2 regions of the Aerococcus loyolae genome follow, and region 2 is predicted to be linked to the other one. Evidence: predicted binding sites of a transcription regulator. Region 2 holds the regulator's gene; the other holds the start of a gene.
The links. The regulator Rex, encoded in region 2, represses fermentation and respiration genes when NADH is low (regulators of the CRP and FNR family bind a similar motif). The targets are predictions, from matches to a motif close to TTGTGAANTANTTCACAA.
Positions count from the first base shown of each region.

Region 1 (16,675 bases), 230 kb from region 2:
GACTTCACAATATTTCGCTACAATGATGAGTAGAATAAAGGATAAGGGGGAGATGCCTTGGCAACAGAAGTCGAGCTTCTCAACGAAGCAGAAATGAAGCGCGCCTTAACGCGAATGAGTTATGAGATTTTGGAACGCAACCATGGTACCGCTAATTTAGCCATCGTGGGGATTAAAACCCGGGGAGCCATTATTGCTAACCGGATTAAGGACCGCATCAACCAGTTAGAAGAGGCTGATGTCTTTTATGGGGAATTAGACGTCCGCGCTTATCGTGATGACCTCGACCAGGAAAAGGATAAGCTGATCAAAGACTTATCCCAGCTGGATTTTGATGTGAATGGTAAACATATCTTTATCTGTGATGATGTGCTCATGACCGGTCGGACCATTCGGGCGACCATGGATGCCTTGATGGATCATGGGCGCCCAAGTAAGATCTCTTTAGTGACGCTCATTGACCGGGGCCACCGGGAATTACCGATTCGAGCGGATATTGTTGGTAAAAATATTCCCACTTCCCGGCAAGAGAAAATTCGGGTGAAGATGCGGGAACTCGACAGTAAGGATGCAGTATATATAATTAAATAATTGGTACTAGGGGAGCCTTTATGGCTGAGATGTAATTTACAGACCCTTTGAACTTGAGACTAGGTAATACTAGCGGAAGAAAGTGCACGAAAAACAGGTAAGAGGCATTTTCTCTTACCTGTTTTTGTGCTAAGAAAGGATTTAATTATTATGGGACAAAGTAAACAAGTAAGGATTTTATTGGAAATTGCTATGGTAGCGGTATTGGCATATTTATTAGGTCTTTTACCGACAACCAATGGAGTCGGTATTGGGGTGAACTTAGGAGTTATTCCTATTTACTTGATCTCCTTAAGACGGGGGATAAAGAGCGGTTTTGCTGCCGGCTTTCTATTTGGGCTCTTGCAATTAATCACTGGTCAAGCCACGATTCTAACGCCCTTCCAAGTCTTCCTTGAATACTTCTTCGCCTTTATGTTAGCCGGTCTAACTGGAGTCTTTGCTAATCGTGTGAAGAGTGCAAGCTTAAAAGGGGATAAAAAAGGCCTATGGATTGGTATCTTTTCAGCGACCTTTATTGGGATGGTTGCCCAATACTTTATCCATTGGTTCGCCGGCTATGCCTTTTGGTCTTCTTATGCGCCAGAAGGGATGAATGCATGGTGGTATACGACCATTGTCAATGTACCTACTGGTTTCTTCACCTGGTTAGTAGGGGCTTTAGTGGTGGCCTTGTTATTTAATAATGCCCCCCGACTCTTAAACCCAGAAGATTAAAAGGCTATTTTAACGATTGATTAGATGGAATTATTATTTTGAGACGTCCTTTGAGGGGGGGTCTTTTTTTATTGGCTGTGACTTGTTTTTGATAAAAAAGAAAGATTTTATGGAATTGTTGGCGCGCAAACACTTTAATAAGAAAGCGTTTGCTATAATATTTTGTGAAAAGGATAACTAAAGTTAAAGCCTAGCTGAAAGCTTTCTCTATTTTTTTAGATAAGTATGTGAAATTATGAACTATACTTTTCACCTAAAGTGAGAAGGCATTAAAGACCAATAAGTAATAGAGGATTTAAGTAAAAATATTGGAAAGGAGTGTTCAATGTGTTTGTTCTTCGTTTCTTACTGGCAATGGTTATTGCTTATTTCGCTGGAGAACTAGCTAAGAAAATCAAATTCCCAGCCATCATTGGCTGGTTGATTGTGGCCATGTTTCTTGGAGAGCACGGGCTAAATCTTTTAAGCCCTGAATTAATTTCAACCAAGGTCTATCAATCACTGATGGTACTGATGCAAATTCTAGTGGGGTCGATGGTGGGCTATAAGTTAGTTTACCGTGACATCAAGGATTCTATCAGTAAAGTCTTTGCCATGGGGATATCTGACCTAGTGGTAACATTTGCAGTGGTGACGGGATCTTTTGCCCTTATTCTTCACCTTCTAGGTCTACCCATCATTGCTGCTTTACTCTTTGGGGGGATCGCTATTGCGACTGCACCGGCACCTCCAGTCTCAGTGGTGGAGCAATATGATTGTTCCGGTCCCTTATCTGATTCAGTGCCCTCGATGACGGCTTTTAACTCAGTGATGGTTAACATAGTCTTCTTCCCCTTAGTTTCGGTGATTGGAGCGGTTCTAAACGAAAGTTCCACTTCTGTCTTGGGGTCATTACTGATTATGATCCTAGCTCCGATTCTCTTGGGGGGAGTGATCGGAGTTGTCGCAGGGAAATTAGTAGGAAAGGGCGCTTCCAAACAGCAAAGCTTCCTTATCTATTTGTTCACCATGCTAATCATCTATGCCTTAGATAATTATTTGAACTGGCATGTCTTCACTGAAACTCAGATGATGTCCTTATTAGCCGGGATTGCCGGATCATGTGCCTTTATGAACGTGGTTGATCCTGAGAAAGTTCCGAGCTTGCAAATGGATCTCGGACCGGTTCATTCTTATGCCTTAATGATTTTCATTGTTAACCTATCGATTCACCTGAATCCAGCGGCCTTATTTGATGGTGGCATGCTTATGGTGGCCTATATCTTGATTAGAGCCCTAGGTAAATACTTGGGGTGCTATCTGGGAGCCAAGATCAGTCATGCCCCCAAAGTCGTGGAAAAGTATATGGGAGTCATTATGATGCCTCACTCTGGAGTTTCAATTATGTTTGCCGGGATTGCGGCTTATAATTTGATGGGCGTTTATCCTGAGCTAGCCAATCTCTTACAGATCACTATTTCAGCCGCTGCCCTAATCATTGAAATTATTTCTCTTCCGCTAGCCGGCATGGTTTATCGAAAACTCGGTGAAGCGGGCAAGGAGAAAGAAAAATTGGCAAGGCAAGAAGACTTACTGCCTAGTTAAGTGATGAAGTGAAGCGGACAGGACGCAGCTTGTATTAAAATAAAAGGAGAAAACCAACCATATTGAAAGACACAGGGGGATGGGGAAATGTCAACATCATTTATTGACTACTGTCTCAACCATGAGAAAGTCATTAATCACACTCGCCAGGAAAACTATAAAAAGGGCGATGTGATTGAGACCATTGGAACACGGATTACTGAAATTGGTATTGTCGATAAAGGCTTACTCAAAACAGTGAATTATTCGGCAGAAGGGAAGGAGTTAAACACCACACTCTTCTTTACCAATTCAATCCTATTGGAATACCTTTATTTTAACGAGAATTTAAACTATACCTATGATTTAGTGGTCTTACGAGCCACTACCGTTACCTGGATACCGGCAAAATTATTTAAAGCCATTGTTTTTGAAGACAGTTTGGGCATGGAGCTCTATGTCCACCACTTGATTGAGCGAGGCTTAGAATCCCAGCGGATTATTTCCTGCTTGAACTATCCTACTATTCGTGAACGGATTTGTTACTGGATTGCCTCCAAGAATTCTCTAGAAATTGGGCGGAGCGATATAAAACCCGATATGGAATTACCCTTCACCCAAGAAATTTTTGCCAAGTTAATCAAGGTCAGCCGGTCCAGTTTAAACCAAGAATTACACCTTATGGAAGAAGAGGGCTTCTTTAAAATGACGCGGAAAGCCCTGACCCATATTAATCAAGAGAAAATTTGGGATAACCTGTAAAGGAGTTGATGTCAAAGATATTCATAACTCATGCGATCACGTTAGGACTTATAGAGGTCTTTAACGTCTCCACCATCAAATAGCTATCAAATACTGAATAAAGGAGTGTTGAGATGATAAAAGAATACCAACAAGGTGATTTTAAAGCTGAAATTGCTGAGGGCAATGTTTTGGTCGATTTCTATTCGAAGACCTGTGGCCCTTGTAAAATGTTAAGTTTTATCCTAGAGGATATTAATAAAAGCCATGGGGATGACCTGACTATTCTTAAAGTGAGTTTTGAAGAAAATACTGACATCGTAGAAGAATATAGCGTCGAAGGCTATCCAACCTTAGTTTATTTTAAAGACGGTAATGAAATCACCCGTAAAGCGGGCTTACAACAAAAACCAGTGATTGAAAAAATGTTAGAGGAGGAATAACCATGACAGAAACAGCAACCTATACCTATAAAGAACACCTGATTGAAAAACAAAGAAAAGCCGAAGAGGCTATGTTAGAAGAGTTTCACTTGGGTGACTATACCCTAGATAATCCCTTAGTGAAATACAATGCCTATCTCATTAACCCCTTATCTGCAGTGGTTCTCTTCAAGACCGAAGAACCTACCGCGATTACTGTCCGTGTCTTAGGTAAAACTGAAGAAGCAGATATCTTCCAAACCTTCCCAGTAGGGACTGAACATGTGCTACCTATTGTGGGACTCTACCCTGAATATGAAAACAAGGTGGAAATTTATCCTTACCAAACCCCTTCCAAAAAACATACAGTGACCATTCCAGTGGGCGAAGTGGAAGGTACCGACCTGGTGAATTCGATTGAAACCACTCCAGAATACATGCAGGACAATATCATGTTCCTCTGTCCGGCTAACTATGCCTTAGCCATCGCGGTTGACTATGCGGGTGACGTGCGCTTGAAATTAGATGTACCGATGGTCTGGGATGTTAAGGTGCTAGAAAATGGTCACTTACTCATGTCCAGTGACCGCTTGACCTCTATGCCATACTTCATGAGTGGGATGTATGAATTTTCAGCCGTAGGTAAGATTTATACCGAATACCGGGTACCTACCGGCTTCCACCACGACTGCTGTGTCTTACCTAACGGAGACATCATCGCTTTAACCTGTAACCATGAAAACAGTACCGTGGAAGACCAACTAGTGGTAGTGGATAAAGATACCGGTGTGGTAAAACGGACCATTAACTATATTGATTTCTTAAAACCTGGTGCCCAAAAATCAGGCTCCTGGTCAGAAGAAGACTGGTTCCACAACAATGCTGTCTGGTATGACGAACACACCAATTCCCTAACCTTATCTGGTCGTCACGTTAATGCCATGGTTAACATTGACTTCGATACTGAAGAAATTAACTGGATTATTTCTGATCCCGATGGCTGGCCAGAAGAATACCACAAGTATCTCTTCACTCCAGTGGGCGACGGTGAATTTGACTGGCAATATGAACAACATGCCAACTTAATTACTCCTGATGGTGACGTTATGTGCTTTGACAACCACCATTACGGGGCTCAAGACCCAGACAAGTACTTAACACCAGAAGAATCCTATTCACGTGGGGTCCGTTACAAGATTGATACCGAAACCATGGAAATTGAACAAGTCTGGCAATATGGTAAAGAACGTGGTTATGAATTCTTCTCACCATATATCTGTAACGTGGTTTACTATAATGAAGACCACTACCTCATTCATTCCGGCGGTATTGCTTATGACGGCCAAGGCAACCCATCCAAAGAATTAGGGCCATTTGCTATGCAAGAAGATCCTGATGCTAAATTAGAATCCATTACCGTTGAATGGAACCATGGCGTTAAGGAATATGAATTAAGCGTGCGTTCTAACTACTACCGGGCTGAGAAATTCCCACTATATTCTAAGAAGGGTGGCGAATATGACCTACAATTAGGCGCTGGTCGTGTCCTCGGTTACTTAGGTGAAACCGCGCAAATGGACTATGACATTCCAGCTGAAGAAGTCAATGAACCAGTCCCAGAAAAGGTCGATGTTCGTCTAACTGATGAAGAAGATATGTTTACCTTTGAAGCCATGTTTGAAAAAGGTCAATTGGTCATGTTAGTTCTTGAAGGCGAAGAAGATACCCGTCGTTACTTCATCTCAACTGCTAAGGGGCACCGTGGAGCTATGTGTGCCGGGACCTTCCTACCTAAGGATGACCGGGAAACTCGGACTGTGGTCACCAAATACGGTTTTGATAAGGGAGAGTACAAGGTCAAATTGATCATCGATGACAAGAAATATGATACTGGCCTAACCATTAAGGGTTAAAGCAAGACATTTTAAATTTCTTTAAAAAAATTTGGACAAATTAACCAAACTATGGTCTAATAAAATAGCTACCTCGGAAGCCTTTTCCGTTATAAGAAGCGACTTCTGAGGTGCTTTTATTATTTTAAGGAGGAAGATATGGACATTTTGAAAAAGAAGAGCTTCTGGCTCTCATTTATTCTGTTATTATTAGTATCATTATTTGCTAAATGGCTATCAGGCTTCCCTGGATTATCCTTAATTGGTCACTTAGTGATTGCTTTAATTATTGGGATGGTTTTACAAGCATCCGGTCAATTAAAGGGAATCGCCAAAGGAGGCTCAGGCTTTATCTCTAACAAGTTCTTACGCTTGGGGATTATCTTGATGGGTTTTCGTCTCAACCTGGAAGTGCTGGCTCAACACGGGGTCAAGACTATTACCCTGGCTATTGTGGTAATTGCCTTTACAATTGGCTTGATTTATAGCCTAGCTAAGGCTGCAGGGATTGAACGCAAATTATCCCTCTTATCCGCTTCTGGTTGTGGGATCTGTGGGGCAGCCGCAGTTCTTGGTTTATCGCCCATTATTGAAACGGATGAGGACGATGAGGTGATTTCTGTTGCCGTAGTCGCTATTCTGGGGACCATTTTCACCTTGATTATGGTGCTCTTACGTCCAGTCATGGGCTTAACCGATGTTCAGTTTGGGGTCCTAGCTGGTGGCTCCTTACATGAGATTGCCCATGCAGTCGCTGCCGGGGCTGCAGGGGGAGCGGCTTCAGAAAATATTGCCGTGATTGTTAAGTTATCACGGGTATTAATGTTAGCACCCGTATCCTTGATTTTCTCTTATATTGCTAGTCGCCGTAGTGATGGCAATAGCCATGCCAAGATTCAATGGCCATGGTTCATGTTAGGTTTCATCATTTCTTCAGCGATTGGGACCTATGCCGGTTTATCCGAAGCCATTGTAGGTCACTTAGTTGACCTGGCCTATATCCTTTTAGGGATGGCCATGGCTGCTTTAGGGGTAAATGTGAACTTTAAAGTTGTCTTTGAAAAGGGTCAAAAAGTCTTTGCGGTTTGCTTCGCTGGCTCAGTAGCCCTCTTTGCCCTGGTCTTTGTTGCAGCTAAAATGTTCTTTTAATCAATTAAGGCAAAAGAAAAAACGCAAGTCCATTTGGGCTTGCGTTTTTTGTATGAAGTGATTATTCTTCGTCAGAATCTTTTTCGCCGATAACTTCAGGTTCAGCTGCTACAGCTGGTTCTGCATCTTCTTCAGGTTCGTCATCTGGAGCGCTGACTGATACGATAACTTCTTCTGGGTCGGTAATTAATTCAGCTTCTTCCATACCTTCGAATTTAACTTCGCCGGCAGTAACGCTGTCATTAATGTCTAAGCCGCTAACATCCACAGTGAAGTATTCTGGCGCTTTAGCAGGGTCAATACGTAAGGTAACTTCGTAGACGTTGATGGCTGCCACACCAGCAGGGTTAGCTAGCTTGTCTTCGCCAACGATAGATACAGGAACGTTAACCTCAAGTTTTTCACCTTTCTTGATCGCTTGTAAGCTAATGTTATAAACGATTGGTTTAATCGCTGCGCGAGAAATTTCACGTAGGAAAACAGTACGGCTTCCTTGTCCTTCAATTTCTAATTCGAAAACTGAGTTAGTCCCTAAATCACGTTCAATTTTTTCCACGTCTGGGCGTTCCATTGAAATTTTGATAGGGTCTAGGTCACTAGCATACACGACACCTGGAACTAGGTCTTCACGGCGTAAAGCCTTTGAAGCGGATGTTCCTGCAGCATCACGCGTTTTTGCTACAAATTTCATCATTCTACCTCCTGATTATTACTTTTATGAATTCTTTGAATTCCTAAAAACTACTCAATTATAGCACAAAGAGCCATCATAGATCAAGAATCCATAGTTTTTCAATTTCTATTTAACCATAAAAAGGCCAAGAGTTGTAGTCTTTTTGGGAAATATTTCCTGTAATTTCCTTTTTCGCCTGTCCAGAGAATGATAGGGACCTCTAGTTTTTAATTCCTAGTGGACCAACTTAGGGCTTAAGTATGGTAAAATAACGGCAATAATATCTGCTTACCTAGGAGGTTATCCATGTTATACACCAGTACGAGAAATAATCAGCTTTCTGTTCGGTCAACGGAGGCGGTTTTACAAGGCTTAGCACCTGATGGGGGGCTTTATGTTCCTGAATCGATTCCTCATTACCAAGGCGATTGGGAGACGATGAGTAAGTTGTCCTACCAGGAACTAGCTTTTCAAATTTTAAGCCTCTATTTTGATGATTTTCCTGAGGATATTTTACAATCCTGTATCCAAGCTGCCTATGATGATAAATTTGATGATGACCGCATTGCACCGATTGTGGGCTTATCGGGCCACTATCTCTTGGAACTTTTCCATGGGCCAACGATTGCCTTTAAGGACATGGCCTTATCCTTACTGCCTCATTTAATGAAGGCTGCCCAAAAAGTCTTGGGGCGTGATGAGGAAATTATCATTTTAACCGCAACTTCAGGAGACACCGGTAAGGCCGCTATGGCTGGCTTTGAAGATGTGTCTGGTACCAAGATTATTGTCTTCTATCCTAAGGGAGGGGTTTCCAGCATTCAGGAGAAACAAATGCTGACCCAAAAAGGAGACAACACGTTTGTCTTCGGGGTTAAAGGGAACTTTGATGACGCTCAAAGTAAGGTCAAGGAGCTCTTCAATGACAAGGACTTGGCAGCTGAACTCAAGGCTAACCACAGTCAATTTTCTTCTGCCAATTCCATGAATATCGGACGCTTGTTCCCTCAAGTGGTTTACTATTTCTATGCCTATGGGCAATTACTGAAACAGGGTGCCATTCAAGCAGGGGACTTGGTCAACTTTACGGTGCCGACCGGGAATTTTGGAAATATATTGGCTGGCTACTATGCTAAGCAAATGGGCCTACCGATTGATCGCTTAGTCTGTGCCTCTAACGACAATACCGTCCTCTATGACTTCTTCAATAGCGGGACTTATGACCGCCGTCGCCCCTTTAAGTTGACCATCTCTCCATCAATGGATATTTTGGTCTCCAGTAACCTGGAACGACTCTTGTATTACGCTGTGGGTCAGGATAGTCAAGCGGTCAAAGACTTGATGGTTGCATTACAGGACGAAGGTCACTACCAATTAGGTCAAGAAGTGCAAGCGGCCTTTGATAGCTTTATTGGCGCTTATAGTGATGAAGCTGAAACCAGAGCAGAAATTGAGCGCGTTTACCAAGAGGACCGTTACCTCATGGACCCTCATACGGCCGTGGCTTCTGCCTGCCTAAGCAAGGTAAAGAACCAGTTAGCGGGAGCAAGCATCGTGGTATCAACCGCCAGCCCCTTCAAGTTCCCTGCTGCCGTTTTGGAATCGATCGATAAGGGCGATAGCCATTTGAGTGACTTAGAGCTCTTAGAGGCAGTACAAGTGGCCAATGGCTTGGACTATCCCCAAGCGATCCAAGCCATCCTTGAAGCGGACAGCCGGCCTGAACGGGTGATTGAAGTGGAGGAAATGGAAACAGTGGTAAGAGAGATTGCCAAAGGATAGGAGATTAAGGTGTTAGAAAATAAACAAATCGTTGTGATCGTGACTGGTGGAATTGCTGCTTATAAGGCGCCCGATTTTGTGCGCCTCTTGATTAAGTCAGGAGCAGAAGTCAGGGTAGTGATGACGGAAGCAGCTGAACAATTTGTCCGCCCCTTTACTTTTGAGGTCTTAACCAAGTATCCCGTCTTAACTGAACAGGGGGCCTATCCGGATAGTATCGGTCACATTCATTTAGCTGATTGGGCTGACCTGGTGGTTGTCCTCCCAGCTACCGCCAATACCCTAGCTAAGGCGAGCTTGGGTTTGGGGGATAATGAAGCGACTGCTACCTTATTAGCAATGAATTGTCCGCGGATTTTTGTTCCAGCTATGAATAATAAGATGTGGGAAAATCCGGCTACGGTTAATAATGTTAACAGCCTAAGAAAACGGGGAGATATTGTTATCGAACCGGCCTCTGGCTTTTTGGCAGAAGGTTATGAAGGTAAGGGGCGGATGCCTGAACCTATTGAGGTCTTGCAAGCAGTGAAGGCTTTGGTCGCTGTGGAGATGGCCTTTGCCGATCAAGCAAAGAATGTCCTTAAGAATAGCTTCTTTAAAGGGAAGAAGATTGTCGTATCCGCTGGAGGCACTCAAGAAGCTATTGATCCCGTCCGTTTTATCGGTAACCATTCCTCAGGGAAGATGGGCCTGGCCTTGGCCCATGTGGCGGACCTCTTAGGGGCTGAGGTGACCTTAGTGATGACTCCAACGGCCCAAGACTTGCCCCATTTACCTGCCATTAAGACCCGTCAAGTGAAAGACGCCCGCCAACTCTACCAAGTCATGCATGAATTGAACGAGGCCAGTGATGTCATTATCATGGCAGCGGCCGTTTCTGACTACCGGGTGGAGACGCCTAGCACCGAGAAGATCAAGAAGAATAAGGAAACTGACCAGGACCACTTACAAATTAACCTGGTAGAGAATCCCGATATTCTCAAGAGCCTTTCCCAGGAAGGAACTTTCCTGGTTGGCTTTGCAGCGGAAACCAACCATGTGCTCGACTATGCCAAGAAGAAATTAGCCGCCAAGGGCATCGATATGATTGTGGCTAATGACGTGAGTCAACAAGCCATCGGTTTCTCTAGTGAAGACAATGCCGTTACCATCATCAGTCAAAAGGGGGCAAAGACCTTGCCTCAAGCCGATAAAATGATGATTGCTGGAGGAATCTTTGCCCAAATTGCTCAAGAAATGAATCCATAAGAAAAAGGACTTAGCTCCCGGCCAATTTAATGGCTGGATTAGCTAAGTCCTTTTTGACTTGGGCAAGGATTAAAACTCGTCACCTAATAGATAGGTATGTTCGCCCAAGGAATATGGATCGTTTTTATTAATTCGCTCGTAGTAGAGGTGACCATCAAGGTGGTCGATTTCATGTTGCAAGACGATGGCAGGATAGCCCTTGAAACGTTTCTTAAAATGATTGCCTTCGAGGTCATCGTAAGTGATGGTGATGCGAGCGTAGCGGGGCACATAGCCGGACACATCATCATCGACTGAGAGGCAGCCTTCGCCCTCTCTGAGGCAAACTTTTTCTACGGAATGACTAATGATCTTTGGATTGACCATAACCCCTTCTAAAATAATCTCTTCATCGGAATCAGGATCTTCGATATTAGGAACCAAAAGGGCGATCATCTTTTCGCCAATGCCTACTTGAGGGGCGGCGAGACCAACACCGGCGCGGAGACCAAGTTCAGGGCCCTTTTCTTCATCTTGACTATTATACAGATATTCCATCATATCGTGAGCCGCTTGTTTTTGCGCTTCATTTAAGGGAAAAGTGATGGTATCTGCTTCACGGTGTAAAACCGGATTGCCATCACGGGTTATGTCATCCATTAAGTACATACAGCTTATCCTCCATTAACTATCTTATATTTTAATTCATTTTCTCAAATTACAGCAAATAAGTCAAAAGGATCTCGCCGTTTTTTAAGGCTATAAATAATCGAATTAGAACAATAAATGTATCCAGCAAATATTAAAATTTTCACAAGGTAAGCGTTTTCTCAGTTGAATTGTAACAGTATTATAACAGTTGCAAACACCTGTATTATTTTGAAAAATGGCTTTATATAAGTACTTTAGCCAGACTTTTAGGAAATCAATCACAACGCGCATGTTAACGTTTACACAAATAAAGCAACTGTTCTAATATAGAAAGTTAGGATTTGGACCTCAATTGTTTGAATTCGCTTCCTTTCCATGATAAATTAGTGAAGTGAAGGGTGAATAAGCCAATGCCAAGGCATGGCAAAATATTTTCTTTACAGAAAGGAATGTGTACAGATGGCAAAACAACCAGTAGATTATCAAGCACAACTTGCTGGTATTGACGAACAGTTCCAAATGGTTCGTATACTAGACGAGGAAGGGAAAGTCGTTAACCCTGACATTATGCCAGATTTAACTGACGACCAACTTGTAGAAATAATGAAACGGATGGTCTTTTCAAGAACCTTACATGAACGCTCAATGGCATTAGCTCGCCAAGGACGTTTAGGTTTCTATGCGCCAACTTATGGACAAGAAGCTTCACAAATGGCTAGCTCTTATGCCTTTGAACAAGATGACTGGCTATTCCCAGGTTACCGTGACATTCCACAATTAGTGGCTAAGGGATTACCAGTAGATAAGGCCTTCCATTGGTCTCGTGGACACGTCGAAGGAAATGATTATCCAGAAGACTTCCATGCAATGCCTCCACAAATTATTATTGGGGCCCAACTTATCCAAGGTATGGGTAATGCTGTTGGTCAAAAATTAAATGGTTCTAAGAATGTCACTTACACCTACACTGGTGACGGTGGTTCAAGTCAAGGGGACTCATATGAAGCTTGGAACTATGCTGGTCGCTATAAAGCACCAATTGTTTTCTTCATTCAAAACAATGGTTTTGCGATTTCCACCCCACGTCAAAAACAATCAGCGGCTAAATCCTTAGCACAAAAAGCCGTTGCAGCTGGTATGCCAGGTGTTCAAGTGGATGGTAACGATGCCTTAGCAGTTTATGCGGTGGCTAAACAAGCACGTGAATGGGCTGCAGCAGGTAACGGACCAGTCTTAATTGAAACCATTACCAACCGCCTCGGCGCTCACTCCACTTCCGGTGACGATCCTAAGATTTATCGTACCGATGAAGATATTCAAAGCTGGACCAGTCGTGAACCACTTATTCGTTTCCGTGCATACCTAGAAGAAAAAGGTCTCTGGGACGAACAAACTGAAAGCGACTATGTCGAAAGCGTTAAAGAAGAAGTTCAAGCAGCCATCAAGAAAGCTGAAGCTGCACCTAAACAAAAAGTTTCTGACTTCTTGAAGAACATGTTTGAAGAACCAGGGCAAAACATTAAAGAACAAATTGAAAAATATGAAGCGAAGGAGAGTGAATAAGGATGGCCAAGAGAACTGGAAAAACAATGGTAGAAGCCATCACTGCAACGTTAGACCAAGAAATGGCTCGTGACGATAAAATTTTACTTTTCGGTGAAGACGTAGGTAAAAACGGTGGTGTGTTCCGTGCTTCTAAAGGTTTATATGATAAATATGGTGAAGACCGTGTAAGTGATACGCCTCTATCTGAATCTGGTATTGGTGGTATGGCAATCGGACTTTGTCTCCAAGGTTTCCGTCCTATCATGGAAATCCAATTCTTCGCTTTCGTATTTGAAGTAATGGACTCCTTAGCAGGACAAATGTCACGTTACCGCTTCCGTTATGGGGCAACCCGTAACTTCCCAATTACCGTGCGTTCACCATTTGGTGGTGGGGTTCACACACCTGAAATGCACGCGGACTCAGTAGAAGGTCTCTTTGTCCAAACCCCAGGGATGAAAGTGGTTGTCCCATCAAGTCCTTATGAAGCTAAAGGTTTACTTGCTTCAGCAATTCGTGACAATGACCCAGTCTTATTCCTTGAACACATGAAGTTATACCGTTCATTCCGTGAAGAAGTTCCTGAAGAAGAATACACCATTCCTCTAGGTGTAGCCAATGTGGCTCGTGAAGGCTCTGACGTTACTGTGATCGCTTATGGTTACATGGTGCGTGAAGCACTTAAGGCTGCGGAAGAATTAGAAAAAGAAAATATTTCTGCTGAAGTCATTGACTTACGGACGATTTCACCAGTTGACTATGAAACCATTGGTAAATCTGTTGAAAAAACCGGCCGTGTTGTCATGGTCCAAGAAGCTCAACGTGAAGCTGGTGCAGGTAACAATGTGATCGCTGAAATTTCTCAACGTTTCATTCTTTCTCTAGAATCACCAATTGAATTCGTATCAGCTCCTGATACAGTTTACCCATTTGGTTTAGCAGAAAATGACTGGTTGCCAAATGCTGATGACATCAAAGAAGCAGTTAAGAACACAGTTAATTTCTAGAAATAAGTAATCCTATTGAATCACTTAAGCTAAGAAGGGATGATGAAAAAAGATGACATATACTTTTAATATGCCAGACGTCGGTGAAGGCATGAGCGAAGGCGAAGTTGTTAGCTGGCACGTTGCTGTCGGAGACTCCGTCCAAGAAGAAGATGTTCTTGTTGAAATCCAAAATGATAAATCTGTTGAAGAAATCGCTTCACCTGTAAGCGGTAAAATTGAAAAACTATACGTTGAAGAAGGTGACGTAGCTATCGTTGGTGAACCTTTGATTGATTTCTCAGGGGAAGGTTTACCAGAAAGTGATAATGCAGCTTCTGAAGCACCAGCTAGTGAAGAAGACTCAGCTCCTTCAGCTAACGCAAGCACTGGATATTATCAATTCCGTCTACCAGACGTTGGTGAAGGAATGGCCGAAGGTGAAATCGCTGAATGGCTAGTCAGTGAAGGCGACGAAGTCACTGAAGATACTGCGGTTGTTGAAATTCAAAATGACAAATCCGTTGAAGAAGTTTACGCTCCAGTTGCTGGTACCATTAAGAACATCATTGTGCCTGCCGGTGAAGTAGCTAATGTCGGTGATGTCCTTGCTGAAATCGACTCACCAGAACACAACAGCGAAGGCTCAGCACCATCTTCAACTCCAGCTTCCCCAGCTCAACTTGAAAAAGCTGACGAAGGCAATGAAGGAGCAACCGGTGCAGCTAATGGCAACGGTGGTGTTCCACAAACAGCTGATCCAAACAAACGTGTATTAGCAATGCCTTCCGTGCGTCAATATGCCCGTGAAAAAGGTGTTGACATCTCTCAAGTCGCAGGTTCCGGTAAGAATGGCCGTGTCCTAAGAGAAGATATTGATAACTTTGACGGACAAGCTGCAAGCGCAAGTGCTCCAGCTGCTGAAACCACAAGTGCTAAAGCGAGCGAAGAACCTGCTAAGAAAGCTGCGCCTAAGAAGGAAAGTCATGAAGACGGCGATGTAGAACACGTTAAGATGACTCCAATGCGTAAAGCTATCGCTAAATCCATGGAAACCTCTAAATACACTGCTCCTCAAGTGACCTTGTTCAAGGATGTGGAAGTATCCAAGCTATGGGATCACCGTAAGAAATTCAAGGGTATTGCTGCTGAACGTGATACCAAGTTAACCTTCTTACCATACGCAGTGAAAGCTTTAATCGCTGCAGTTAAGAAATACCCAATGCTTAATGCTTCAGTTGATGATGACGCCCAAGAATTCTTATTGAAGAAATATTACAACATTGGTATTGCTACTGATACTGATCAAGGATTATACGTTCCTGTGGTTCATAATGCAGACCGCAAATCCATGTTTGATATTGCTGATGAAATTAATGACAAAGCTGCCAAGGCCCATGAAGGTAAATTGAAGGCTGCTGATATGTCAGACGGCACTGTTTCAATTTCTAACATTGGTTCAGTTGGCGGGGAATACTTCACCCCAATTCTTAACTACCCAGAAGTTGCCATTTTAGGCTTTGGTGCAATTGTGCAACAACCTGTAGTTGACGACAATGGTGAATTAGCAGTTGGTCGAGTATTGAAACTTTCATTAACCTTCGACCACCGTATCGTCGACGGCGCAACAGGACAAAAAGCCTTGAACGAAGTTGGTCGTCTGCTTAGCGATCCTGAATTGTTATTAATGGAATCTTAAGGAGGTAGTTAGTAAATGGTTGTAGGTGCAATGGCAATTGAACTGGATACAGTCGTTGTTGGGGCTGGACCTGGCGGATACGTTGCAGCGATCCGCGCAGCCCAAATGGGACAAAAAGTAGCCATTATTGAACGTGAATATATTGGTGGTGTCTGCTTAAACGTTGGCTGTATTCCTTCCAAGGCTTTAATCCAAGCTGGACATGCTTACCACGAAGCCAATGGCGGTTTAGAAGTCTTTGGTGTGGATTCAAAAGCTAGCTTAGATTTCACCAAAACACAAGAATGGAAAGACAATAGCGTGGTTAAAACCCTAACCAGTGGGGTAGAAATGCTATTGAAGAAAAATAAAGTGGAAATTATCCGCGGGGAAGCTTTCTTCAATAATGAACGTGAATTAACCGTTATGGGTGAAGGTGATGAACACCAACTCTATAGCTACAAACACGCAATCATTGCGACAGGTTCTCATCCAATTGAAATCAAAGGCTTTAAGTTTGGTGGCCGTGTCATTGACTCCACAGGTGCCTTAAACTTAAAAGAAGTGCCTAAGAAACTTGTTGTTATCGGTGGTGGGGTCATCGGTGCCGAACTGGGTTCAGCTTATGCTAACCTCGGTAGCCAAGTCACCATCTTAGAAGGTTCTCCTCAAATCTTACCTAACTTTGAAAAAGATATGGTTAAGGTTGTCGAAAAAGGCATGAAAGCCAAAGGCATGGATATCCATGTTAACGCTATGGCTAAGGAAGCTGTCGACAACGGGGACTCTGTCACCGTTAAATATGAAATTGACGGCAAGGCTAACGAAATTGAAGCGGACTATGTCTTAGTTTCTGTTGGTCGTCGTCCTAACACTGAAGATCTTGGCTTAGAAGCCTTAGGTGTTAAGACCAATGACCGTGGCCTAATTGAAGTCGATAACCAAGGCCGCACCAGCGTGAAGAATATCTTCGCGATTGGTGACGTGGTTCCTGGTGCTGCTTTAGCCCACAAAGCCTCCTACGAAGGTAAAATTGCTGCGGAAGCTATTTCTGGTAA
Region 1 is NZ_CP126958.1:457,398-474,072, forward strand. It holds gene pyrR (bifunctional pyr operon transcriptional regulator/uracil phosphoribosyltransferase PyrR) at 58-591, shown strand; TPP riboswitch at 590-689, shown strand; gene thiT (energy-coupled thiamine transporter ThiT) at 742-1,308, shown strand; gene CJ190_RS02050 (cation:proton antiporter) at 1,636-2,892, shown strand; gene CJ190_RS02055 (Crp/Fnr family transcriptional regulator) at 2,980-3,633, shown strand; gene CJ190_RS02060 (thioredoxin family protein) at 3,747-4,055, shown strand; gene CJ190_RS02065 (aryl-sulfate sulfotransferase) at 4,058-5,947, shown strand; gene CJ190_RS02070 (YeiH family protein) at 6,086-7,075, shown strand; gene CJ190_RS02075 (50S ribosomal protein L25) at 7,137-7,766, opposite strand; gene thrC (threonine synthase) at 8,055-9,530, shown strand; gene coaBC (bifunctional phosphopantothenoylcysteine decarboxylase/phosphopantothenate--cysteine ligase CoaBC) at 9,540-10,778, shown strand; gene def (peptide deformylase) at 10,848-11,426, opposite strand; gene pdhA (pyruvate dehydrogenase (acetyl-transferring) E1 component subunit alpha) at 11,868-12,971, shown strand; gene CJ190_RS02100 (alpha-ketoacid dehydrogenase subunit beta) at 12,974-13,960, shown strand; gene CJ190_RS02105 (dihydrolipoyllysine-residue acetyltransferase) at 14,013-15,638, shown strand; gene lpdA (dihydrolipoyl dehydrogenase) at 15,654-16,675, shown strand, end outside.
Region 1: the regulator Rex is predicted to act here: its motif matches at 11,698-11,715, upstream of pdhA (pyruvate dehydrogenase (acetyl-transferring) E1 component subunit alpha).

Region 2 (16,675 bases):
TTTTCGAGGAGGACCTTGGCCAGGGCTAACCGGGTCCGTTGACCACCAGATAACTGATTAATGGGTTTGTCGTAATCTGACTCGGGGAATTGAAAGCCGTGGAGGACCATGCGAATTTCAGAATCATAACCGTAGGCATTGCTTTGGTTGACTTCTTCTTGTAATTGATCATAGCGTTTGAGGGCCTCTTGATAGGATGCTTCATCCTGGGCATCGGCCAAGTCTTGGGCGGCTTGTTCAGCATTATGGATGAGGGCGATGGATTCTTTAAAAACCGACCGCATTTCTTCATAAATCGTCCGTTGACTGTTTTCAATGGCGGCATGTTGGTCCATGTAGGCAATGGTCTTGCCCTTAGCCCGAGTCACTTGTCCTTGGTCAGGTTCTTCAATGCCGGCTAAGATTTTGAGTAGGGTGGATTTGCCGGTACCGTTTCGGCCGACTAGGGCGGTGCGACTATTATCTTGGATGGTCATTTGAACATCTTGGAAAAGAATATCGGAGCCAAAACGTCGCATGAGTTTTGATCCTTGTAATACAATCATTGGATCCTTTCCTCCTAAATCGTTTATTATTGTCTTCACTAGTGTATCATATTTTATCGGCAGATATTTTTTGACTTTGTGAACTTTCCCTTAGAAAGGGGCGGGATTATTCACAAAGTTTTAAAAATAATGAAAATTAGCCAAAAAGATTTATGTGATTTTTCACAAAGTTCTTTCCATTTTATGATTTAGGTGATAAAATGTATTTGATATCTTGTGAAAAGGAGTGGAAACATGAAGGAAATTCCACGTGCAACGGCTAGGCGGTTACCGCTTTATTACCGTTACTTGCATAATTTTAAGAATATGGGTAAGACACGGATTTCTTCCAGTGAACTCAGTGAGGCGATCAAAGTGGACAGCGCCACTATTCGCCGGGATTTCTCACATTTTGGTGCCCTAGGGAAGCGTGGTTATGGCTATGATGTTGAAGCTCTCTTAGACTTCTTTAGTCGCCAACTCTACCAAGACCGCCTCACCACGGTTGCTTTAATCGGAGTCGGTAATTTAGGGAACGCCTTATTAAATTATAACTTTAAACGGACCAATAATATCCGGATTGGGGCGGCCTTTGATATTAATCCTGAGATTGTAGGAACCGTCCATAGTGGGGTACCGGTTTACCCCATGAGTGAATTAAAGGAACGGATTCAAGAAATGGAAATTCTGATTGCCATTATGACCGTTCCGGAAAAGGTTGCCCAAGATACTGTGAGTGAATTAGGAGAAGCCGGTATTCAAGGCATCTTGAACTTTACTCCGGTGGTTTTAGATGTCCCTGAAGATATTCATGTTCAAAACGTGGATTTAGCCAATGAGCTGCAAACATTGATTTACTATATTGGTAACCGAAATGGCAACAATAAAAAGAAAAATTAGTAGAACTAGCAGAAGTTAGCAGGAGCCTGACAGAATGATCAGGCCTAACTTATGTTAGTCGCTTAGTAAAGCCCTCTTAATGGAGGGCTTTTTTTATGTCATTAATTTTTATAGAAGATCTTGTTTTTTTATATGAATGCTAATGATATGCATTCGTTCTGCTTTTAAATTTTGGTCGTTAAAGTATAAAGGGTCAAAAACGGCTAAGGCCGTTTTGTACTTTATTCGTAAGTCGCGGAGGCTCCAACGGCTAAAGCAGCACCGGCTCGAGCCAAGGTCTCTCGCCTAGCGAGCTTCAAAGTGAGAATGCGACAAAAGTCGTTAAGCTCTGAATCACTGGAGCAAAGGATGGAAGAGCCTTGTTAGAGGCTCGGCCAGCCTTTGTGAAGTGGAGTCAGAGCTGACTTTTGGAGCAGGTTTTGGCTAGTATGGCTAACGCCTACTAGCCATAATTCACATCGAGTCGGGTTCGTTCTAGCAGCTTTCGTGTCACTTCACAAGTTCCCACTGCAGTCTTGCAGACTGCTTTGGCGACTTGCTCCAGTGAACGAAAGCTAAGTGCTAGCCCTCACACCCTGATGCTTGCTTATTCATGGCTAACGACCCAATTCAAGCGCCACTACTGCTCAGAGCTATTTATCAAATAAAAAGATATTAAGACAATACTTATCATTAGTAAAAAATTAAAGAGTCAACATTTTAATCTTGTCCAGCCTTCGTTATTTGCAAGTAAAAATGATTTATAAATAATATTTTATACTTTTAAAGTGATAAAAAGAAAAAAGGTCAAAAAAAGTCAACGAATTACTTGATTTATATCTGGAAATGTTTTACTATAAATATTGTAAGTTAGCAGTCGGAGATGATGAGTGCTAACAAATCATTAAAAGTGTTATTAATTAGTATGTGAAATTTGGAGGGATATTTTAAATGTTAAAGCCGTTAAATGAACGTGTGATTATTCAAGTCCAAGAAGAGGAAGAAAAAACTGCTTCTGGCATCGTTTTACCATCTGCTGCTAAAGAAAAACCTCAAGTAGGTCAAGTGGTAGCCGTTGCTGATGCTACTGATGACTACACCCCTCAAGTTAAAGTGGGCGACCAAGTGATTTTTGAAAAATATGCAGTAAGCGAAATCCGCTATGAAGGGGAAGATTACCTCATTATTAAAGAAAAAGATCTAACTGCTGTAGTTGAATAATCATTGATTGAACTTCGACAATCAACATAAAAAATAATTGAATTCTCGATCATGCTTAGATTTAGAATAGGAGATAGATAGAATGGCCAAAGATATTAAATATTCAAGTGATGCAAGACAATCTTTAGTAGAAGGTATTGATAAATTAGCCAATACCGTGAAAGTGACCTTAGGGCCTAAGGGACGTAATGTTGTCCTAGAACGTAGCTATGGTTCTCCATTAATCACCAATGACGGGGTGACTATTGCTAAAGACGTTGAATTAGAAGATCACTTTGAAAATATGGGAGCTAAATTAGTTTCTGAAGTGGCTTCTAAGACCAATGATGTTGCTGGTGACGGGACAACTACCGCTACCATCTTAACTCAAGCCCTCGTCCATGAAGGTTTCAAAAACGTGACAGCAGGGGCAAATCCTGTGGGCATTCGTCGTGGAATGGATCAAGCTATCCGTAAGGCAGTAGAAGCTTTGAAAGAGATTTCTGTTCCAGTGAATGCTAAAGAATCCATTGCCAACGTTGCGGCAATTTCTTCTGGCGACCAAGAAGTCGGTCAATTAATTGCTGACGCTATGGAAAAAGTAGGCCAAGATGGTGTCATTACCATTGAAGAATCACAATCCATGGACACTGCCTTAGACGTTGTTGAAGGGATGCAATTTGACCGTGGTTACCTCTCCCAATACTTTGTAACCGACAATGATAAGATGGAAGCTGTTCTCGATGATCCTTACATCCTCCTCACTGATAAGAAGATTTCTAATATCCAAGATATCCTTCCATTATTAGAACAAATCGTACAACAAGGTAAATCCTTATTATTAGTGGCCGACGATGTTGAAGGTGAAGCACTTCCTACTTTAGTCTTGAACAAGATTCGTGGGACATTCAATGTCGTTGCTGTGAAGGCTCCTGGCTTTGGTGACCGTCGTAAAGAACAATTAGAAGACTTAGCTGTTCTTACCGGTGGGACAGTCATTACTGAAGACTTAGGTCTTGAATTGAAAGACACCAGCATTGATCAATTAGGTCAAGCTGCCCGTGTAACCATTACTAAAGACGATACCACCATTGTTGAAGGTAAGGGTAACAAGGAACAATTGGAACAACGTGTGGCTCATATCAGAAAACAAATTGAAGAAACTACTTCTGACTATGACCGTGAAAAATTACAAGAACGTCTTGCTAAATTAGCTGGCGGGGTTGCCGTTGTTCGTGTAGGTGCAGCCACAGAATCTGAACAAAAAGAACGTAAATTACGTATCGAAGATGCTTTAAACGCAACTCGTGCTGCGGTTGAAGAAGGTATCGTAGCTGGTGGTGGTACTGCATTCATGAATATCCAAGACAAGGTGAAAGAAGTTGTTGACTCCTTAGAAGGTGACGAACAAACTGGTGCAGACATCGTGGTTCGTGCCCTTGAAACCCCACTACGTCAAATCGCTGAAAATGCTGGTCTAGAAGGATCTGTTATTGTAGAACACATTCACGATAAAGACCAAGGTGTTGGTTACAACGCTGCTAGCGGTGAATGGGTAGACATGATTTCTGATGGTGTGGTTGACCCAACCAAGGTTTCACGTTCTGCTTTACAAAATGCAGGTTCAGTAGCTGGTTTGATTTTAACTACTGAAGCAGTTGTTGCTGACCATCCAGAAGAAAATGCAGGCAATGATGCAGCTGCAGGAGCAGGCGCACCAGGCATGTATTAATCCAAAAACTGAATAGGATAAAGATTGAAAAGCGGCTGGGACAAAGGTTCCTAGCCGTTTTTAATATCAACTATCTAAACAAAATGTGCTCCAGTCACAGGACGAACGTCCGATTCAGAAAATTCCAACGCACAGCTTTGACGCGCTTGTCACACTCTATTTTATTAAAAAAGTAAGCTCAGATTAAGGAGATTTTCCTCAGTCAGAGCTTACTTTTTCTCTTTATTGTTTTTACCAAATATTATCTAAGATTAAGGTTTGGGTCCGGTCAGGTCCCACTGACACTGTGGCAATGGGGGCCCCTACGATTTCACTGATGCGACGGACATAAGCTTTAGCGTTTTCGGGAAGTTGATCAAAGTCTTGACAGCTAGTTATGTCTTCTTCCCAGCCAGGTAAACTTTCATAGATAGGTTGACATTGAGCCAGGTAGCGCAAGTTAGCGGGGTAGGACTTGGATACTTGGCCATTAGGGGTTTGGTAGCCTACACAGACTTTAATTTCATCGAGGCCAGTTAAGACGTCTAAACAGTTCAAGGAAAGTTTGGTTAAACCAGAAACGCGGCGAGCATGGGCCGTCACCACTCCGTCGAACCAACCTACCCGGCGCGGACGACCCGTAGTAGTACCATATTCATGGCCAACTTCACGGATGCGGTCCCCAATCGCATCATGTAATTCGGTTGGGAAGGGACCGTCACCTACTCGAGAGGTATAGGCCTTCATGACTCCGATAACGGTATTGATTTTGCTTGGGCCAATCCCACAACCGACCGTAGCACCACCGGCAATAGGGTTAGAGGAAGTCACGAAGGGATAGGTTCCATGATCAATATCCAGTAAGACCCCTTGGGCTCCTTCAAAAAGAATATTTTCCCCTTGATCATAGGCATCATTCATCAATAAGGAAGTATCCGTGACATATTCTTTCAGTTCTTGGCCATATGCCAGATATTCTTGGTAGATGGTGTCGTAGTCTAAGGGCTCTTCGTCATATACCTTGGTTAAGAGTTCGTTCTTGATTTGAATTTGTATAGATAACTTTTCCGCAAAAGTTTCAGGATCGATGAGGTCAGCCATCCGGATACCATTACGAGCAATCTTATCCATATAGGCAGGACCAATCCCCTTTTGGGTGGTACCGATCTTGTTGTCGCCTTTACGTTCTTCATCCAAGCGGTCGATCAGTTGATGGTAGGGCAAGATCACTTGGGCCCGTTCAGAGATGCGGAGATTTTCACAAGAGATCCCTGCTTGGCGCAAATAGGCCAATTCTTCAAGTAAAGATTTAGGGTTAACAACCACGCCATTTCCGATCACACTCAGCTTATCTTCTGAAAAAATTCCTGAGGGAACGAGGTGGAGCTTAAAAGTTTGCTGGTTGAATTGGATCGTGTGGCCAGCATTATCTCCGCCTTGGTAACGGGCAATAATATCGGCTTGGCTACTGAGGTAATCGGTGATTTTTCCTTTTCCTTCGTCGCCCCATTGAGTACCTACAACAACAACTGATGGCATATGCGTTCTCCTTTATCTATTCGATCTTAATAATGTCTTCATCATGTTAGCTTGTGGCATAACACCCAAAATATTATACCGCAATTTTTTTTGAAGAAAACCTTTTTTTAGGTCATGACCTTTTTAATAATAAAAAAAGTCCTTGCCTGCCCTAAAAAAATAGCATACATTTATAAAGTACAGAGTGCGACGGATGCACCAAAGATCGATAACACTGGAGCTAAAGAGCAAAAATTCTTGAAAAGAATTTCTTGCACTTTAGTGAAGTGGAGATCGATCTGCATCCGGAGCACGTTTTTACAGAGTGTGACAAGCGCACTAAAGAGCAAGACCATTGGAAGAAAAAGGCGTAAAAATTCTCAGAGAGAATTTGTCGCCATTTTCTGAAATGGACGCTTGCTCTGCGCTTGGAGCAGATTTGAATAGAGTGCGACAAGCGCACCAGCAGGCAAGAAGCACAGGGCAGAGTGAACTGCCAGAAAAGGAGTCAAATTAGATGATTAATCGCTATACCCGTCCAGAAATGGGACAATTGTGGTCGGATGAAAACAAGTACCAATCGTGGTTGGAAGTAGAAATTTTAGCTGTTGAAGCTTGGGCCGAATTAGGAGAGATTCCCCAAGAGGATGCCCAAGCGATTCGTCAGCGGGCCAAGTTCGATGTCAACCGTATTTTAGCCATTGAAGCTGAGACCAAGCATGATGTGGTGGCTTTTACCCGCTGTGTTTCGGAGTCATTGGGCGAGGAGAAGAAGTGGGTCCATTATGGTCTGACCTCGACCGATGTGGTGGATACGGCTTACGGCTACCAATTAAAGCAAGTGAATGACCTCCTCCGCCAAGACTTAGACGATTTCTTAGCGATTCTTAAAAAACAAGCCCTCAAATATAAAAACACCCTCTGCATGGGGCGGACTCATGGGGTTCATGCGGAGCCGACTACTTTTGGTTTAAAAGTGGCTCGTTGGTATAGTGAATTTAAGCGCCATCGTGAACGTTTTGAACATGCGGCTAAGGGCGTTGAAGCAGGAAAAATTTCCGGTGCAGTAGGGACTTTTGCCAACGTGCCTACCCAAGTGGAGGCCTATGTTTGTGAGCATTTAGGGATTCGTGCCCAAGAGATTTCGACCCAAGTTCTCCCGCGTGACTTACATGCAGAATATATTTCAGTCTTAGCCTTAATTGCTACCGGAGTGGAAAATATGGCGACTGAAATCCGCCACTTACAAAAGTCCGAGGTCAGGGAAGTGGAAGAATACTTTGCTGCGGGGCAAAAGGGTTCTAGCGCCATGCCCCATAAGCGTAACCCGATCGGTAGTGAGAATGTTACTGGACTAGCCCGAGTGATTCGAGGGCATGTAGTGACTGCTATGGAAGATGTCAGTCTCTGGCATGAACGGGATATTTCCCATTCATCAGCCGAGCGGATTATTTTACCAGATACCACCATCTTAGTGGACTATATCCTTCATCGCTTCGGTAATATTCTAGCTAATCTGACGGTCTTTCCAGAAAACATGAAGCGGAATATGCAGGCTACCCATAATTTGATTTTCTCCCAACGGGTCCTATTAAAATTAATCGATGCAGGACTTTCTAGGGAGGCAGCTTATGATTTAGTCCAACCCCTCACCGCTAAATCATGGGACCAAGGCCTTGATTTTAAAGACTTAGTCGAAAATAATGCGGAAATTCGCCAGTCTCTTGACCAAGCAGCCATTGATGATGCCTTTGATCCGGCTTATCACTTGCGCCGGGTGGATGAAATTTATGCACGTTTGGGATTAGCTTAGTTGGTTATTCTTAAATGATCGCTTTCTCCTTCTCCGCTTACCCTCTAATATGCTGTTGAAAACGTTTACTATTTATAAGCAATATGAGATGATAGGACTATATCAAATCTTAAATAGACATATTGGAGGTAGGCTTATGCATATTACAAAAGATCACTATGTGTTCTCTATGGACAAAAACCATGAACCCATTGCTAAGGTAGCTAGCGGCCAACGCTTACAGGTTGATGTTTGGGATTGCTTCAAGGGCAGTGTCCAGGATGAAAAGGACTTAATTTCTGGGATTGACTTTAATGAAATTAATCCAGCCACTGGTCCGATTTATGTGGAAGGCGCTCAACCAGGCAATGTGCTGAAAGTGACTATTCACAGCATTGATTTAGATCCCCAAGGAGCTATTATGACTTCTCCAGGGCTCAACAAATATTTCTCCAAGGAAATTACTGAAGAAGAGACCGCCATCTGTAAGGTCAGCGAAGACCAAAAGACCTTTGACTATTACGGAGCAACTTTCCCTGTTCATAAGATGATTGGTGTGATCGGGACAGCACCCAAGGACGAAGCGGTGGCTACCGGATTGCCTGACTTACATGGTGGCAATATGGATAACAATCAAATTACCGAAGGCTCTGTGGTTTACCTGCCTGTGGAGGTCGAAGGGGCGCTTCTGGCTTTAGGTGACATGCATGCAGCCATGGGCGATGGTGAGATTTGGGGCAGTGGTGTTGAGATCGGTGGCTCGGTTGACTTAACTGTAGAAGTTCTCGAGTCCTTCCCTTGTCCAACGCCTTTTGTGGAAACTGACCAAGCTTATTATTCTTATGGCGTTGGCGAAGACTTTGAAACGGCAGTTGTCCAAGCTAATGACCGGATGGCAGAATTTATCATGGCTCAAACCGGCTTATCCTATAATAAAGTTGGCATGTTCATGACCTTTGCCGCTCATTTAGAATCTTGTCAGATTGTTAATCCCAATATTTCCATGCGCGTTCGGGTTGACAAGACCAGTTATGAAAAATTAAAAGATGTTAAAGAGTAAGCCTAAGTAAAAAAGGAGTCGCAGTGAGCGACTCCTTTTTAATTTGGCCTTCTTTAAGCATTTTCAAAAGTACCGTATTTAATGATTTCTTTGTTTTTAATCATTATTTCTGACATGGCAATCACGGTATCGATTGCTAAACTTTCTTCATCTAAGAGCAGGATATCCGCATCTCTTCCTACTTCTAACCGACCCTTGTGGTCAAGTTTTAGGATACGGGCAACGTTAGAGGTGACTGCGGGGAGGGCTTTTTCAAGGGCGATATTTTCTCTTTGAACCGCCTCTTGAATACCGATCAAGAGCGACTTAGCACTGCCCACACCAATACGGAGGAAGTTGCCCTCTTCATCGAAGCGAGGCAGACTTCCCTGTCCATCAGAACTCATGGTAATGCAGGATTCATCTAAGCCTTGGTCGAGGACCTGCTTGAGAACGGTTCTAAAAGGAATTTCCCCATCTTTTTCATAGGTCATATCGGGGTCTTCACTACCGGTAATATCGAAAGTCCCGCCGCGTTTGGCAAAGGCAATGGCTTCGTCAACCAGTTCCTGGCTCCGACCACAGTGGGTCGGCAGGAAGGTGGTGACCGGAATATCGGTTTCATCTAAGGCCTTAAAGAGGAATTCTAAGCGCCCCTTGTTGGGGCCCACGTGGCAGTTGACCACACCGGCCTTACCCGCTAGTAAACCCCCAGTCCGGGTATCGGCTGCGGCATGGGCAAATTGTTCAAAGGTAGGCGCTCCATTGCGGTGGTCGGAAATAGCAATTTCACCAATGCCAATCACTTTGTCAATGGCCATAATGTCTTTGATGATGGATCCGGTGAGGGTGGTTGCTGGGAGGCGGTAGTTCCCTACGTAGATATAGGTAGAGATGCCCTCTGCTTCTAAACCCCGGGCCTTAGCTAATAGGGCCATTTCATCGCGAGCGACCCCATCAGTTCCTAATAAGCCACAAGCGGTAGTTACCCCAGCTGTGGTTAGTTGGCTTAACTGGACTTCGGGTGTCCGATTTTGAAAACCATTCTCACCCCCGCCACCGAGGAGATGGAAGTGGCTATCAATGAAACCAGGGGTAGCGATTTTATCTTGACCGTCGATTACTTCAATGTCGACTGCATTACTATCAATAGTGATGTGGTCCTCAATGGCAATAATTTTGGAACTGTCCATTAAGATATCTTTAACCCCTAATTTTTCAGGGGCGTAAACAGTGACTTGTTTGATTAATTTCATACTTTCCCAACTTTCTAACTGTAACCGATACTAATGGCAATAATAATGGCAATGCTTCCTAAAACAAAGAGGAAACCCTGCATTTTAATTTGGAACTTAGCCCAATCAGCCCAATCGATCCGAGCCACTGCCAAGCAACCCACCAGGCTGGCAGAAACTGGGGTGAAGGCGTCCACAAAACCGGAGCCCAATTGGAAGGCCAAGACGGCAACTTGACGACTGACTCCGATAATATCCGCCAGTGGGGCCATAATCGGCATGGTGAGGGCGGCTTGACCAGAGTTGGAGGTCACCACTAGGTTGAAAAGTGATTGGAAGATGTACATGAACCAGGCACCCAGAACGTTAGGAATACCAGAGAGAAGGTTACCGACACCATAGAGAATGGTATTTAAGGCAGAGAAGGTCCCCGCGTCTGATCCTCCTAAGACCAGTAAGATCCCCTTGGCCATCCCTACCACTACAGCGGTAGGTGCCAGATCAGAGACCCCATCTTTAAAGGCGAAGGCAATGTCGTTAACAGTCATGTCATCAATTCTAAAGATGAGGGCGGTAATTCCTGACACTAAGCCCATAACAAAGAATTGGGAAGCTAATTCAGGAATAGAAAAACCTTGGCTCATCACACCCCAAACAATCCATACCAGGCCCAGTAACATTTCTAATAGGATAAGCTTGTGGCCCAGGGTAAATTCATGGCTGACGTCCTCTTGCTTGGCTAAATCGGTCCGGAAGTAGGCGTCTGATTCATAAGAGGCTGATAATTGTGGAGCCTTACGAATCCGCTTCGCGTAGATCATGGTAAAGCCACAGGAGAGGGTGGTAATAATTACCCACATGACAATCCGGAAGCCAGCCCCTGATAAGGCCGGTAGCCCCGCGATCCCTTGGGCAATAGCAATGGAGAAGGGACTCATCCAGGAACAAGCGTTACCAATCTGTGAAGCAGCAAAGGTAACAGTCACGGCCGTGATGGAGTCATAGCCTAGGGCAATCATAAAGGGAGCAATAATCATCACAAAGGGAATGACCTGTTCAGAGGCCCCAAAGGTTGCTCCGGCAAAGGAAAAGAGGAAGAAGAGTAGGGGAATGGCTAAGTGCTCCATCCCTTTGGCGCTATTGACAAAGGCATAAATCCCGGCATCAATAGCTCCGGTCCGCATAATAATTCCAAAAGAACCCCCAACGACTAAGAGGAGGGCCACAATCCCAATGGCGGAACCATAGCGGTCGCCAGTGACAATCCCTTCAAAGATATAGTTTAACACCCCAAAGCCATAGTGGTCCTGGGTTCCCCATAGGCCAGCGGTTTTATTTAAGTTTTTACTGGTGTCGTAGATACTATCTCCATACATGGCATAGAGTTCAGATTCTTCTAAGTCGATTTCTTCTAGTTCTCCCAGGGTCAAGGGTTCTGACTTTTCTAGAAGCTTGGATAAATCCTCCTGGTCAACTTCTAGCTCTTGCAATTTAGCGGGTTCTTGGACCAGGTCTTCCAAGTTGTCCCTTAAAACATCCTCCTTTAAGGGATGCATGTAACGGAAGGAATCTTGTTGGAGAACGGTCCGGGTTTGGGTTTCCCCGTTGGCTCCTTCATATTCCAAAACTTCGGTGGTATATTTACCAGCCGGAACGATGAATGTTAGTAACCAGGCCACGAGAACAATACCAAAAATAATGACGTAAGTGTGTGGCGTCTGGAAACGCTGTTTTTTCTCAGCGGTTTCATTCATTTTTCTCACTCCTTATTTTATATTTATAAGGTTATTGTACCATGATAGCGCTTTAGGTGATATGTCTGAAAATGAAATTCCTTTTAATTAATGAATAAGTTCATTATGTCATTTCTTCTTGCTTGAGTCTCTTGGGATTTTTTTAGATAATAAGAACGAGGTGATGATTATGGAGAACTATCGGAATTTTATCAATGGAGAATGGATAGCATCGTCAAGCCAAGAATTAATGCCAGTCATTAATCCGGCGACAGAAGAAGTCATCAATCATGTTCAAAAAAGTAATCAAGAGGATGTTGACCAAGCAGTGGCCGCGGCTAAGGCAGCTTTTCCAGCCTGGAATGCCTTAAGTGTGGACCAACGTTTAGCCTATTTGGAGAAAGTTTATGATGGTTTGAAGAAATATGCCGATCTCTTAGTTAAGACCACGGTATTAGAGTTAGGGGCCTCGGTCAATTTTGCTAAGGATAATCATATTCCTATGGCCATCAAAGAGATGCGTGAATATATGGATTCGGCCAAAGATTTTGACTTTGAAGAAGAAATCGATGGAGCGCGGGTTATTAAGGAAGGTTTCGGCGTGGTAGCTTGCATCACCCCTTGGAATTACCCCCTCAATCAAATCCAGCGTAAGGTCACCCCAGCCCTCATTGCCGGAAATACAGTAGTGGTTAAACCGGCTTCCAATACGCCCTTGACCGCCTTGGTCTATGCCAAAGTTTTTGAGGAAGCTGATCTTCCTCATGGCGTCTTTAACTTAGTCACTGGTTCCGGCAGCGAAGTCGGTGACTACCTGGCGGGGCACCCTGATGTGGCCGTGATTTCCTTTACGGGGTCTACTGAAGTCGGCCGCGGTCTCTATGAAAAGGCTGCACCTAACATTAAGAAATTAATTCTTGAATTAGGTGGCAAGTCGGTCATGCTCTACTTAGCCGGTGGGGATAAGGACTTAGCAGTTAAAAAGTCCATGGATTCGATTTTAAACAACCAGGGTCAAACCTGTTCCGCCTTTACTCGCTTATTAGTGCCTGAAGCTGAACTGGAAGAATTTAAGAAATTGATTGAATCTTATTATCAAGACCATGTCCATATTGGGATGCCTGGCGAAACAGAGACTATGGTAGGGCCGATGGTATCGGCTCAACAAAAAGAAACCGTCCTTGACTATATTCAAAAAGGAATTGACGAAGGCGCTGAGCTCTTTTTAGGTGGTCAAGATATTGATCATAGTGGTTTCTATGTCCAACCTACAGTCTTTACCCAGGTAGATAATCAAATGACCATTGCCCAAGAAGAAATTTTTGGCCCTGTCCTATGTGTATTGACCTATAAGGATGAAGAAGAGGCTCTTGCTATTGCTAATGACTCGGCTTATGGTCTATCCGGTTATGTGGTTGGGCCTAAGGAGAAAGCAGTGGCCATGGCTGAACAATTGCGGACAGGGAATGTCTTCGTTAACCATGCTTCTGGGTCTTCTAGGGCGCCATTTGGTGGTTATAAAGAATCCGGTCTCGGTCGGGAAAAAGGTCCCTACGGAATTGCTGACTACTTAGAAATTAAGACGATCTTCGTCTAAGGGCTTGCTTATTTTCCCCATTAGGGCTAAAATTTAAGAAAAAATAAAAATAAAGATTGACAATAAATAAATGTCCTTTATAATAACATTAATTTATGAAATCGATGAAGCAAATAAGTAATTAACTCACTCCTGCAAAGCGAGGAACGTTTGGTGTAAGGTTCCCAGGATGACTAATGAAACGTCTTGCTGAGATAGTTAGTCGAAGTTTTGAGATTAACTCGCAGATGTCTGCGTTACCAAACAGAGTTGTCAATAGTTAGTAAGCTATTCGCAAATTAGAGTGGTACCGTGGAAGAAGTCCGCCTCTTAGGAGGTGGGCTTTTTTTGTTGTTTATGAGCCATTCATTGATTGAAGTGATGTTTAGTTATTATAAAGGGAGGTATTTATATGTATCAATGCAAGAAAATGTTTAGTGCGCTGTGTTTGTTTGCTTTGACTCTTTTAATCTTACTTAGTCCAAGCAGTGTTTACGCAGAGGAAAACGAGGGTAAGCAAGTTGCCCAAGACGATCAACTACTTCAGGAAATTAAGGACCGCGGCGTACTTCGCTTTGGTACAGCGAGTGGCTATGCTCCCTTTGAGTTTACCGTCTTAGAAAATGGTCAAAACCGCCTAGTAGGGACGGACGTTTTCCTCGCCCAACAAATCGCTGATGATTTAGGGGTGAAATTAGAAGTTGTTGATATGGAATTTGGCTCTCTTATTCCAGCCATGGAAACCGGGTCTGTTGATATGATTATTTCTGGGATGTCCTATACCGAAGAGCGGGATAAGAAAGTCGATTTCTCTGATGTCTACCAGTCCGACCAGCAATATTTTGTGATTAGAAAGCAAGACCAAGATAAAATTAAAGATGTTTCTTACTTTGATCAAGGAGGCAAGATTGGGGTTTCCGATAACACCCTCCAAGATACCTTGGTGACCGAACGGGTTACCAGTGCTGAAAAGGTAGCCATGCGGAAGTCGGCTGATGCGGTCGCTGCCTTAATGGCTAACCAGGTGGATGCCGTACTCCTCGATGAGTCGGTAGCCAAGGCCTTTGCTGCTGAACATGGGGAACTGTTAGCTATTCCTTCTGGTTTAGATGTGAGTTCTGACGGTAAGTCGGTGGCTATCCCTAATAACCAGCCCACCTTCTTAGCAGAAATTAATAAAACGGTGAATGCCTGTGTGGAATCGGGACAAATGGATCAATGGATGGAAGAATCCTATGACTTGATCCGGCAAAGTCAAAAGTCGAACTGGTTGAGCTACTGGCCCTACTTCTATGATGGAATCAAAGTCACCCTGTTGATTTCAGTAGTGGCCGTTTTAGCTGGGATTATTTTGGGCTTGATCATCGTCTTGATGAGAATTTCAAACTTACCTGTCCTACCTCAACTGGCCAGCGCCTATGTTGAGTTTGTCCGGGGAACCCCTTTAATGGTCCAAGTTCTCTTTGTTTTCCTGAGTATCGGAGCCTTGTTCTCCTTATCTTCCCTACTATCAGGGATTATCGCAGTTTCCCTAAACGCTGCGGCCTATATTTCAGAAATATTTAGGGGCGGGATTCTTTCCGTCGACCGGGGGCAAGTAGAAGCTGCTCGTTCCTTGGGGCTCAATTACTGGACCACCATGAAGAAGGTTGTCTTCCCGCAATCCTTACGTCCTGTTTGGCCATCCTTAGTGAATGAAGCAGCCACCCTGATTAAGGATTCCTCCATTGTTTCTACTATTGGGGTAGCGGAATTAACCTTCCAAACCCGGGCGGTTACCAGCTTAACCTATCAGGGAACCATTCCTCTATTTATCTCGATGTGTTGTTACTTTGTCCTTACTTTTGTGACTTCGATGGCTTTACGTTTATATGAGAATAAGATGCAAGCGAAAGTATAAAGTCGGCGAGGAACACTTGAATACAAAAAATCTAGAAAAGGTTGTGTTAAAATGGCACTTTGGTCGAATACTTATCATCAAGCCATGGCTGAGTCAGCCTACCAGTTAAATCAATCCTTGGCTATTGATTTGCGGTTGCTTCCTGCAGATCTTGAGGCTAGCCAAGCCCATGCCAAAATGTTAGGTCAACAAGGGATTATCGCTAAAGAAGAAGCGGAGGCTTTAGTAGCGAGCCTAGGGGATATGCAAAAAGAATATGCCCAGGGAAAACTCACGATTGATCCTGCTTCAGAAGATATCCATAGTTTTATTGAAAGTGAACTCACCAAACGCTTAGGTGATATCGGTAAAAAAGTCCATACTGGACGGAGCCGTAATGACCAAGTCGCCACGGCCATGAAAATCTATGCGCGCACAGCGGCTGACGAATTATTAGATCAATTGGACCAAGTGGTAGAGGCCTTTTGCCAGGAAGCAGGCCAACACCTAGAAACCATCATGCCTGGCTACACCCACTTGCAAAGAGCCCAAGCGGTTACTTATGGTCATTACTTGATGGCCTATGTGGAAATGTTTATGCGTGACTACGAGCGTTTGATGGATGCTCAAAAACGGATTAATCATTCCATGCCTCTAGGGGCAGGCGCCTTAGCTACAACCACTTTTCCCTTGGACCGGCAATTAACCACTGAGCTATTAGCTTTTGATGCTTACGCCGGTAATAGTATCGATGCGGTTTCCGACCGGGACTATAGTATTGAACTACTGAGTGCCTTGGCCTTGATTAGTATGCACCTGAGCCGGTATAGTGAAGAAATGATCTTATGGGCCAGCCAAGAGTTCCAATTGATTGTAGTGGATGACCGCTTTTCTACGGGGTCATCGATTATGCCTCAGAAGAAGAACTTGGATATCCATGAATTAATGCGGGGCAAGGCTGGCCGGGTCTATGGCGACTTGATGGCGGTCTTAACCATCATGAAGGGCATACCGCTTGCCTATGATAAGGATTTACAAGAAGAAAAGGAAAGGCTCTTCGATGCCATTGATACAGTCCAAGCCTTACTTAACTTACTGCCAGCTATCTTGGATGCCACCCATCCTCAGGTGGAAAACATGTACCAAGCCGCGGGTAAAGGTTATTTAAATGCCACTGACTGTGCCGACTACCTGAGCGCTAAGGGCTTACCCTTCCGTGATGCTTATCGCCAAGTTGGAGATATTTTAAAGTATTGTCATGAAACGGATAAAACTTTAGAGGAACTCTCCTTAGAGGAATACCAGTCCTTTAATGACTTATTTGAAGCTGATATCTACCAGGCCATTGACTTGAAACATGGGGTCTATGCCCGTCAGGTGGCTGGTGGACCAGCTCCAGACCAGGTCAAAGAACATATTGCTCAAGTGAAAGAACGTCTGAAAAACTATCAAAATAAGAGAAAAGAAGGGAAGAATGAAAAATGTCATTGATGAAGAAATTGAGTCATTGCTTTTTAGCAGTTTTACTGATGCTAACGACCCTATCCGGTCTCTTAGCCCCACAAGTCTATGGTGAGGAAGGCCAGGGC
Region 2 is NZ_CP126958.1:226,245-242,919, forward strand. It holds gene CJ190_RS01035 (ABC-F family ATP-binding cassette domain-containing protein) at 1-545, opposite strand, end outside; gene CJ190_RS01040 (redox-sensing transcriptional repressor Rex) at 780-1,424, shown strand; gene CJ190_RS01045 (co-chaperone GroES) at 2,355-2,624, shown strand; gene groL (chaperonin GroEL) at 2,707-4,335, shown strand; gene CJ190_RS01055 (adenylosuccinate synthase) at 4,567-5,853, opposite strand; gene purB (adenylosuccinate lyase) at 6,350-7,645, shown strand; gene CJ190_RS01065 (acetamidase/formamidase family protein) at 7,782-8,684, shown strand; gene iadA (beta-aspartyl-peptidase) at 8,738-9,919, opposite strand; gene yfcC (putative basic amino acid antiporter YfcC) at 9,934-11,661, opposite strand; gene CJ190_RS01080 (aldehyde dehydrogenase family protein) at 11,822-13,228, shown strand; T-box leader at 13,324-13,541, shown strand; gene CJ190_RS01085 (ABC transporter substrate-binding protein/permease) at 13,620-15,107, shown strand; gene argH (argininosuccinate lyase) at 15,159-16,577, shown strand; gene CJ190_RS01095 (ABC transporter substrate-binding protein/permease) at 16,568-16,675, shown strand, end outside.